DNA from 2 places in the Ensifer sp. ENS08 genome. Region 2 is predicted to be linked to the other one. Evidence: predicted binding sites of a transcription regulator. Region 2 holds the regulator's gene; the other holds the start of a gene.
What was found. Region 2 encodes LexA, which represses DNA repair genes until DNA is damaged. Its sites were predicted from a motif close to TGTTCNNNNTGTGTTCNG; they were not measured.

Region 1 (4,418 bases), on a different contig from region 2:
GCTGGCGACCGGTTGAAAACGATAGAGCCGGCGTGCGCCGATGCGGTTTCCCAGGATGTCGATCAGGCCGGAAACATCGGCCTCCGGTTCCTCGACCAGCGAGGAAACGACCTGTCTTGCCACCAGCGGCTCGGCGTGGGTTGCCGTCAGCGACATGATTTCGATCCCGAAGCCCGGATCGATCGTTTCGATCCTATCAGTGATGAGCCGGATCAGGCGCTTGGCGTCGCGAACGGGCGTCGCGGTGCCTGCGCGGATCGCCTGGTAGGTGTTATCAACGCGATGGAAGAGAAGGTCGACGCGCCGCGCGCCGAGGCCTCTTTCTTCCAGTACCAGACAGAGCGCGCCCACAAGCTTCGCGGCATAGCGCGCAATCGTCTCGGCGGCCGCAATCGGTTCACCGAAGGAACGGCGAACTTCGATAAGTTCAGGCGTGCGGACCGGATCGATCGGCTCGGCAACCTCTCCCATGGCCTGGTCGATGCGACGGCCAAGTTCGGGTCCAAATCGAAGGGCAAGCGGCGCCCGCGGCACGCCGGCCACCTCACCGATCGTGTTGAAGCCCAGCACGCGAAGGCCATGGAGGATTGCAGGATCGAGGCGAAGCGCTGCGACGGGCAGGTCACGGATGGTTTCCTGCTGCGCCCTCGGAGCGACGACCAGCGTCGGATGAGCGAGAAACCGGGCGCCGGCATGGGCCGCCCCCCAAGTATCGGCAATCGCAGCCCGCGCCTCGATGCCGGATCCGAAGAACCGGTTGACCATGCCTGACAGCATAAGGTCCTCGCCGCCATGCAGGTGATCGGCACCGGTCGTATCGATCACCAGGCCATCGGGCGGATCGGCAGCAACGATCGGTGCATAGCGCTGCAGCGCCCAGAGCGCCAGGCGTTCGAGCGCTTCTTGATCGGCGGCCGGATCGGCGTCCATGACGACAAGACCTGCGACGAGCGCCTGGGCTTTCGTGGCGGCCATGCGGGGTCTCAGGCCTGCGGCAATCGCCGCGGCATTTACCGAGAGCACCACACGCCTTCGCTGTTCGCGACCGACGAGGACGAGAGGCGTTTCAGCCGGCGGCGCTGCGTCGCCGAGCTTGCGCCTCAGGCGATCCGTGGGCCAGCTCGGAAGGAAGAGCGATACGACCCTTGGCATCTGGGGCCTCCACTTCGAAATCTGCACTTTCGCCGGCACGGCAGCGGATGAGTTCGACGAGCCAGCGCGCGCGGCCGACGCCTGGAACCGGCAAGGGGACAGACGGCATGACGGACACGCGCCAACGCGTGACCGATGCCGTCGGCTGCCCGAAATCCGAGGCTTCGGCCTGTCGTCGCCAGCGGCGGATCGCAATGCCCAACGTGCCGGAACTCTCGGCTGCAAGCTGCAAGCGGCGCGAGGCGGTCATCGAAAGGCGCGCGAGCTCGCCGACGACGGCACCGAGGCCGCCGTGGCGAAGCCCCTCTTCCATGCAGGAAAGAAGCGCCTTTTCGTCGCCGGCCTCCACATAGATGACGCGGCTCGGCGAAAGACCGACTTGAGCCAGCGCCGGCGCGAAGAGATCGGGCCGCGTCACACACCAGAGCACCTTGCCTTTCGAGCGGGCGGCAATGCCCGCGCAAAAGAGAGCCGCCGCCGCGCCGTCGATCGCACCGTTGCCGCCGCCGGCGACCTCATGCAACGAGCCGAGTACAAGCCCCCCACCCGGCAATCGCCGATCAATCTCGGTGACACCAAACGGCAGCACCTGTCGTCCACGGCCGCTTGCGCCTTCAAGGCGCTGGATGCGCTCGCGAAGTTCTGAGACGACGGTATTGTCGACTGGACGGGGCATTTTGGAAGGAACAACTCCTTAGGGCTATGCATTAGCGCTTCCTGTTGATATGTTCTCTATTTGTTCCTATTTGAGTTGCGAGTCAACGAAGTTCAGAAAAGAGACTGTTGATTGCGATCGAGACGCCAGCACGGACACGCTGCTTGGTGCAATGAACAGATCGAATGCCGGGGAACGGGGACAGAAGCGAGCAGTCGTTGATATGAAGCTAGGTGAGAAAGGGAGACTGAACTTTGTGCAATCTCTACAACATCACGACGACACGTGATGCCGTGATCGCATTCACCAAGGCATTCCGCGACAAGGCAGGCTGGAACCAGCCATCCTATGACGTCTATCCCGGCTATCAGGCGCCCGTAGTCCGCGTCGGCGAAGACGGAGAGCGAGAGATCGCGCGTGTCACCTGGGGCATGCCCTCGCCGCCCGCTTTCGTGAAGAACTACGATCCCGGCGTCACCAACATCCGAAACGTCGCCTCTCCGCACTGGAGACGCTGGCTCGGGGCGACCAGTCGCTGCGTCGTCCCCTTCAACTCCTTCGCCGAGCCGGATCCGGCGGCCAAGGTTCCCGGCGGTAAAATCCCCAATGCCTGGTTTGCCGGAACTAAGGAGCGGCCGCTGATGTTCTTCGCCGGCTTCTGGACGCCATGGAAGGGTGTCAGGCGCGTGCGCGATGGTGAGCGCGAATACGAGCTCTTCGGCTTCCTCACCACATCCCCGAACGAGATCGTCTCGCCAATCCATCAAAAGGCCATGCCGGTGATCCTGACCACACCTGACGAGGTCGATCTGTGGCTCACCGGATCCTGGGACGAGGTGAAGCACCTGCAGCGGCCGCTTCCGGGCAACATGCTTGTTGTCGTCGAGCCTCCTGCCGCCCTGCCCGAAGAAGACCTGCTGCTATGATCAGTCGTTGGGTCGCGTGATCGGTGATGGAACGCTCTGAGCGCACGCGAAAGATCATCCATGTCGACATGGATGCCTTCTACGCCTCGGTGGAGCAGCGGGACAATCCCGTACTTCGCGGGCTTCCGATTGCCGTTGGCTTTGGCGAGGCGCGCGGCGTCGTGGCTGCCGCAAGCTACGAGGCGCGCAAATACGGCGTCCATTCGGCCATGCCGTCGGTCACCGCCAAGCGGAAATGCCCGGAGCTGATTTTTGTGACGCCGCGCTTCGATGCTTACCGCGCAGTCTCACAGCAGATCCACGCGATCTTTGCCGAATACACGCCGCTCATCGAACCGCTCTCGCTCGACGAGGCCTATCTTGATGTCACCGAGAACCTCAAGGGAATGGAACTTGCGACGGAGATCGCCGAGGAGATCCGCGCCAAGATCAAGGCAAGGACAGGCCTGACCGCTTCGGCCGGCGTTTCCTATAACAAGTTCCTCGCCAAGATGGCGTCCGACCAGAGAAAACCGGATGGCCTCTTCGTCATCACGCCAAAGAACGGTCCGGCCTTCGTCGAGGCGCTGCCCGTCAAGAAATTCCATGGCGTCGGTCCGGCAACCGCCGAGCGCATGCACAAGCTCGGGATTGAAACGGGCGCCGATCTGAAGGCTCACGATATCGCCTTCTTGCAGCAACACTTCGGAAAATCGGGACCTTACTTCTACTGGATCGCCCGCGGCGTCGACGAACGTCAAGTGAAGGCCGACCGGGTGCGCAAGTCCATCGGCGCGGAAGACACGTTCTCCATAGACGTCCATGATTTCGAGACCGCCAGGGCTGGCCTCGAACCGCTGATCGAAAAGGTCTGGCGCTACTGCGAAGGGAACGGTATTCGCGCCAAGACCGCGACGCTCAAGGTGAAATGGGCGGATTTCACGCAGATCACTAGGAGCAAGACAACAGCGGCACCGATCGCAAGTGCTACAGAGCTTGCCGCGGTCATGACGATGCTGTTGTCTCCACTCTTCCCTGCCCCAAAAGGCATTCGGTTGCTGGGCGTGACACTGTCGTCACTCGATGAAGCAACGATCGAAAGCAAGCCACAGCTTGCCTTCGCGCTCTAAAACACCTTGCTCGTCCGCCAGGACACCGAACGACCGAATGAGGGTTGGCGATCAACTATGCGCCGGCTACCAATAGTGGGATGGGTCATGCGGCCAGCTTCCCCTCGCCGTGACAGACCGCGTTGCAAATGACGGCACGTCCGTGCAGCCCATTGAGAATGCAGCAGCGCGAGCCGCACCCACCGAGGCTCGCTCCGTTCACTCGAACAAATCATGGAAATCGTGATCACCGAACGGGCGGCCTTCGCGGGGAGCCGGCGACCTTATTCAGTAAACTCTTAATTAACCATAAGCTTGCAAACTGTGTTCAGTCGCCAATCACATTCCAGCGTACAGCGGCAACTCAGAACCGTAACCCCGCCCACGGGTTACGGTTTTGCCCATAAAGCCAGGCACCTCTCAACCACAAGCGCAAGGTTAAGCGATGAGTTATGACTGGAGCGGCGCGCGGCATCGCCGGATGAAGGTTGCACGTCTTGGCGCCGCGCTCACTGTGGCGGCCACCGTCGTTGCCGTTGTAGTCCAGGTCATGGGAAGTGCGCTCTAGAGCGACGCAATTGCCGTGAACGGATGAGT
Region 2 (4,418 bases):
CCGTCGAATACCGACGAGATGAAGCAGGAGCCCTCCATCGAGGTGTCGGAAGCAACGGTCCAGCCGTCGACATCCTTCCACTTGATGATTTCGGACTCCTCAGCCGCGGCCGATCCCGCGGCGATCAGACAGCTTACCAATCCGACCAGCAATCTACGCATGCAAAACCCCCGTTTGCCCGCATTTTGATAGGTCCCCGCATCGCTGTCGAGGGTGCCTAGCCGATCCCAGGCAATATTTTAGGAATATTCACCTCTCCGCGGCAAGCGGACTGCCCATCACATGGCGAAAGGATCTTTCGATGACTTGGTCTGGCCGCCGCCGGCAAAGGGATCGTTGTTCGGCGCATTGCCACCGGCGCCCGCAAAGGGATCGTTCGCCGCTCCCTGACCGCCATTCGGGATCAAGGCGCTCACCGCCTCCTGGCACTTGAACATCTCGCTTACCGCCTTCATCGAATCACGCAGGCTGAGGCTCGCGACGACGCGCCCCTCGAAGGCCAGCGCCAAGGTGTTCTTGCGAACGAATTCGGTAAAGAAGTCGGTGTTGGAAAAGTTGACGACAAGGGCCTTGGCGCCGGTCAGATCAACACCGAACGCAACGGCCGGCCACTGACGACCACGGTCGAGCTGCAAGGCAACATCGTATTCCCGCTGCGGCTCGATGGATTTCCATTCGGCATTGCCGATCGAAAGAAACGCCAGGTTCGTCGATCCCCGCGGATAAAAGCCGATACGAAGGATAGCGCCGGCGTCATAGCTCGTCGCCGCGTAACACGAGCCTCCCAGGGAAGGATCGGATCCCACCGTCCAGGCGTTGATCCGTTTCCAGATATTCGAACGCCCTTCTTCGGCAGACGCCGCTCCAGCCGTGAGCAACAGGCCGAGCACCACCAACGACAATCTATGCATGCAACCACCCCACTTTCCACGCAAAGTTATCTTTTTTTAGAGGCCTGTCGAGACGGTGAAGGCCCTTCCCCGCAGGGATTTTTGCGCGCCCCAGGCCCGATGCGAAAGCTGGCAGCTCCGATGCATTCTCCGCGCCGGTCCATGAAGAACGGCCGAGACGAGGTCGAGATGGAGCGGCTGGCGCAAATCAGCCACAGCCTGCGGGCAAAGAGCTGTTGAACATGGCAGAGTGATCGCCATGCTTGCTGGACTTCGGAACGAAAGCGCGGTTCACATCGTTTACCAACCCTTAGTCCCACCCCTTCATCAAGTGGACGATCACCGTGCTTGCCGCCCTGCTTCTCGCTTCGATAGTCGCATCGCCCAATATGCCTGACGTCAAGCTCAGTGCCGCGACGGTGGATGAACTCCAGACCGATTTCGAACGGGCCGTACCGTGCCATCAGATCGATGGACGCAATGTTTGGAAGGGCGCGCTCGCGTTCTACATCCAGTCCTTCGTTTATGACGGCGATACGCCCGTTGCGACCGATGCGGCCGACGCAGTGCTTCCGGAAGACAACAGCGCCGAGACGGTGAAGGAGTTCGAAGACGCCTGCTCGGCCTCGCAAGCGACTTAAGTCTCTCCGCGAAGAGAGCCGCGATTCGTTCGAATCACGCGCGCGACCGGCCTGCCCGGCGCTGTTTTGGGACGCAACCGTCGCCGAAAACCGCCCCGCTCCCGCAAAAGTGACCAATCGACCCCCACAGAAGCAGCCAATTGCCTGAATTCACGGAATTTTAGGCACTTGCGGAACACATATGGAACAGATAGTGTCTGTTCTTGATTTGTTTCACGCCTCTGGAGCGACGTGCCATGCTGACCCGCAAGCAACAGGAATTGCTTCTGTTCATCCACGAACGCATGAAGGAGTCGGGCGTACCGCCGTCTTTCGATGAAATGAAGGATGCGCTCGACCTGGCGTCGAAGTCCGGCATTCACCGTTTGATCACGGCGCTCGAAGAACGCGGGTTCATTCGCCGGTTGCCGAACCGGGCGCGCGCGCTCGAAGTCATCAAGCTTCCGGAAGCCTACGCCGCCGGCCAGCAACAGCCGCGCAGAGGCTTCTCGCCGAGCGTGATCGAGGGCAGCCTCGGAAAGCCGCCGGCCGCCGCTCCTGCCACGCCGAAGCCGGCGCCGGTCGCCGAAAGCACGTCTGTTTCCGTCCCGGTGATGGGCCGCATCGCTGCCGGCGTGCCGATCTCGGCGATCCAGAACAACACCCATGACATTACCGTTCCGCTCGACATGATCGGCAGCGGCGAGCATTACGCCCTCGAAGTAAAGGGCGATTCGATGATCGAGGCCGGCATCTTCGATGGCGACACGGTGATCATCCGCAACGGCAACTCGGCCAATCCCGGCGACATCATCGTGGCGCTCGTGGACGACGAGGAAGCGACGCTGAAGCGCTTCCGTCGCAAGGGCGCGTCGATTGCGCTCGAAGCGGCCAACCCCGCCTACGAGACGCGCATTTTCGGACCGGATCGCGTGAAAATCCAGGGCAAGCTCGTCGGGCTGATCCGCCGCTACCATTGAATTCCAGGCAGAACGCCGAATCAAAAGAGCCTCGCCACTGAAAGTGGCGAGGCTCTTTCCATTTAAGGCGACCTGAAATCCAGATCGCTTATTCGTGGATCGTGTATTCGCCGAGTTCGCAGAGATCCTGCGTGTCCTCGGTCGTATCGAGGGCCGAGCCTTCCTCGAATTCGAATCGCATGTCGTATTTGCAGACGTCCCGCCCGTCGGCAATGGTGATCTCCATGCTCTCGCCGGGGTTCAGGACCTGCCGACCGAAAACATCGTCTTCCCATTCATTGACGCCGACCGGCGACGTATAGAAATTCGTCAGTACCGCGCCGGTGTTGTTCTTCAGCTGGAAAACCAGGTCGTCCGCGCGCGCCTCCATAGCGGTCGCCGCAAAACACGCCAACGCCGTCAGGATCAGTCTCTTTTTCATTGATGCCATTGCCTCCGTTCTTAATGTTGACGGACGCTACCGATGCGGTTGATCTCAGCGGAGTCATCGTTCCCCCTCTACCGAATTCACCGAAGCGATAAGATCCGACGGAGGCATAGGAGACGTGGCTTGCGCGGACGTGTCGCGAATTTTACCGCGCTGCCCTAAGGCAGAACGCCAAACCAAATTTAACGAGGTGAGATTATTGGAGGCCTCGCCCGGAATTGAACCGGGGTACAAGGATTTGCAGTCCTCTGCGTCACCACTCCGCCACGAGGCCTCACAGCTCGGATAACCAAGCGTTGGCGCGGATTTAGAATGATTGCAGAAAAACCGCAAGAGGCATTTTCTGAAAAACGCGCCGTCGAATTGCAGGACGGATACTTTCCACAGAACGATCGACGATGTCCGCCGATCGTCTCCCAGCTGATCTCAGCACCAGGGCGTCGGGCGCCCTTCCCACGGCCGCACGAGCCCCTCGGAAACGAGTACACGTCCAAGAGATTGGTCACCGCGGGTGACCAGGCGCAGTTTCTCGCCGGCCTTGGCATCTGATCGCCCTCCCGCCGAGATCAGCCTGAAGTCGCCTGCATTCAGCAATTCGCGCAGGCGCTGCTTGGCGTAGAAGCCGCGCGAACGCTCCTTGTCGCAGCTTGCCTGGCGGATTCGCGGTGCATCGACATCGGCGACGCGGATCGTCTCGCCATGGAAGACGAAGGTCGCGCCATCGATCACGCAGTTGTCGTTGCGAATGCCGCAAAAATAGAACTGATCGGTACGGATGGATGCCGTCTTCACCTCTTCATTGGGCCGCACGAGAGGGGTTGGCGGCGTGACGCCGACATTCACCGACGGCACCGGGGCGGCCAGGACAACCTTCGTCGCCGGGTTGGGCTTCGGATTTGGTTTGTGCCTATCCGCCTGCTGCGCAACGCGCTCCTGCGCTTCAGGAACCGCGCGCTGAGGCTTCGGCTTCGTTTCCGATCGCGATGCAAGGGCCATGACATCCGAAACCACCGGCCAGTGCCGCAAATCGGCGCGATGGTCGTAGGCCATGACGCCGCCAAGGGTGAGCGCTGCGGCCAGATACCACGGCGCCATGCCGCCCTGTTTGCTGGTGCTTCGGCCCGAACTGCGGCGTCGACGTTTCGTAGTGGCTTTGGCCATCGGTCCCCATCCTGATTCGAGACCGCATTATGCGTTTGATGGGTTGCCGAAAAGTTTTCGAGGGCACCCCAACAGAGGGGAAGACCGCGAGGAACCGGTCATTCGCCTGCGCGGCCACGGCCCTTGTTGAGAGATTCGGAATTGGTACGGGACGGCCGCGAGGAACCGAAAACTGCCGACCGCCCTGCCTCGACAACAAGATCGTTAAATCGGCGTCCGGCTCAGGAGCCGTTCGAGGAGTTGGCCTTCCCGCGCCAGCGCGCCCACCAGACGGCCAGACGACGACGGCGGCGGCGAACCGAGGGAATGTCGTGGGAAAGCACGATCAGGCCCAACGGTA

Region 1: IB272_RS31185 (ImuA family protein) is a predicted target of LexA. The motif match lies at 1,879-1,896, and genes of this name have one in related genera.

The regions. Positions count from the first base shown of each region.
Region 1 is NZ_JACVBF010000022.1:72,862-77,279, forward strand. It holds gene IB272_RS31180 (DNA polymerase Y family protein) at 1-1,152, opposite strand, end outside; gene IB272_RS31185 (ImuA family protein) at 1,067-1,828, opposite strand; gene IB272_RS31190 (SOS response-associated peptidase) at 2,062-2,733, shown strand; gene dinB (DNA polymerase IV) at 2,760-3,842, shown strand; gene IB272_RS35450 (hypothetical protein) at 4,267-4,389, shown strand.
Region 2 is NZ_JACVBF010000003.1:54,001-58,418, forward strand. It holds gene IB272_RS10205 (hypothetical protein) at 1-152, opposite strand, end outside; gene IB272_RS10210 (hypothetical protein) at 279-911, opposite strand; gene IB272_RS10215 (hypothetical protein) at 1,235-1,531, shown strand; gene lexA (transcriptional repressor LexA) at 1,768-2,490, shown strand; gene IB272_RS10225 (hypothetical protein) at 2,579-2,911, opposite strand; tRNA gene IB272_RS10230 (tRNA-Cys) at 3,118-3,191, opposite strand; gene IB272_RS10235 (thermonuclease family protein) at 3,344-4,078, opposite strand; gene IB272_RS10240 (hypothetical protein) at 4,300-4,418, opposite strand, start outside.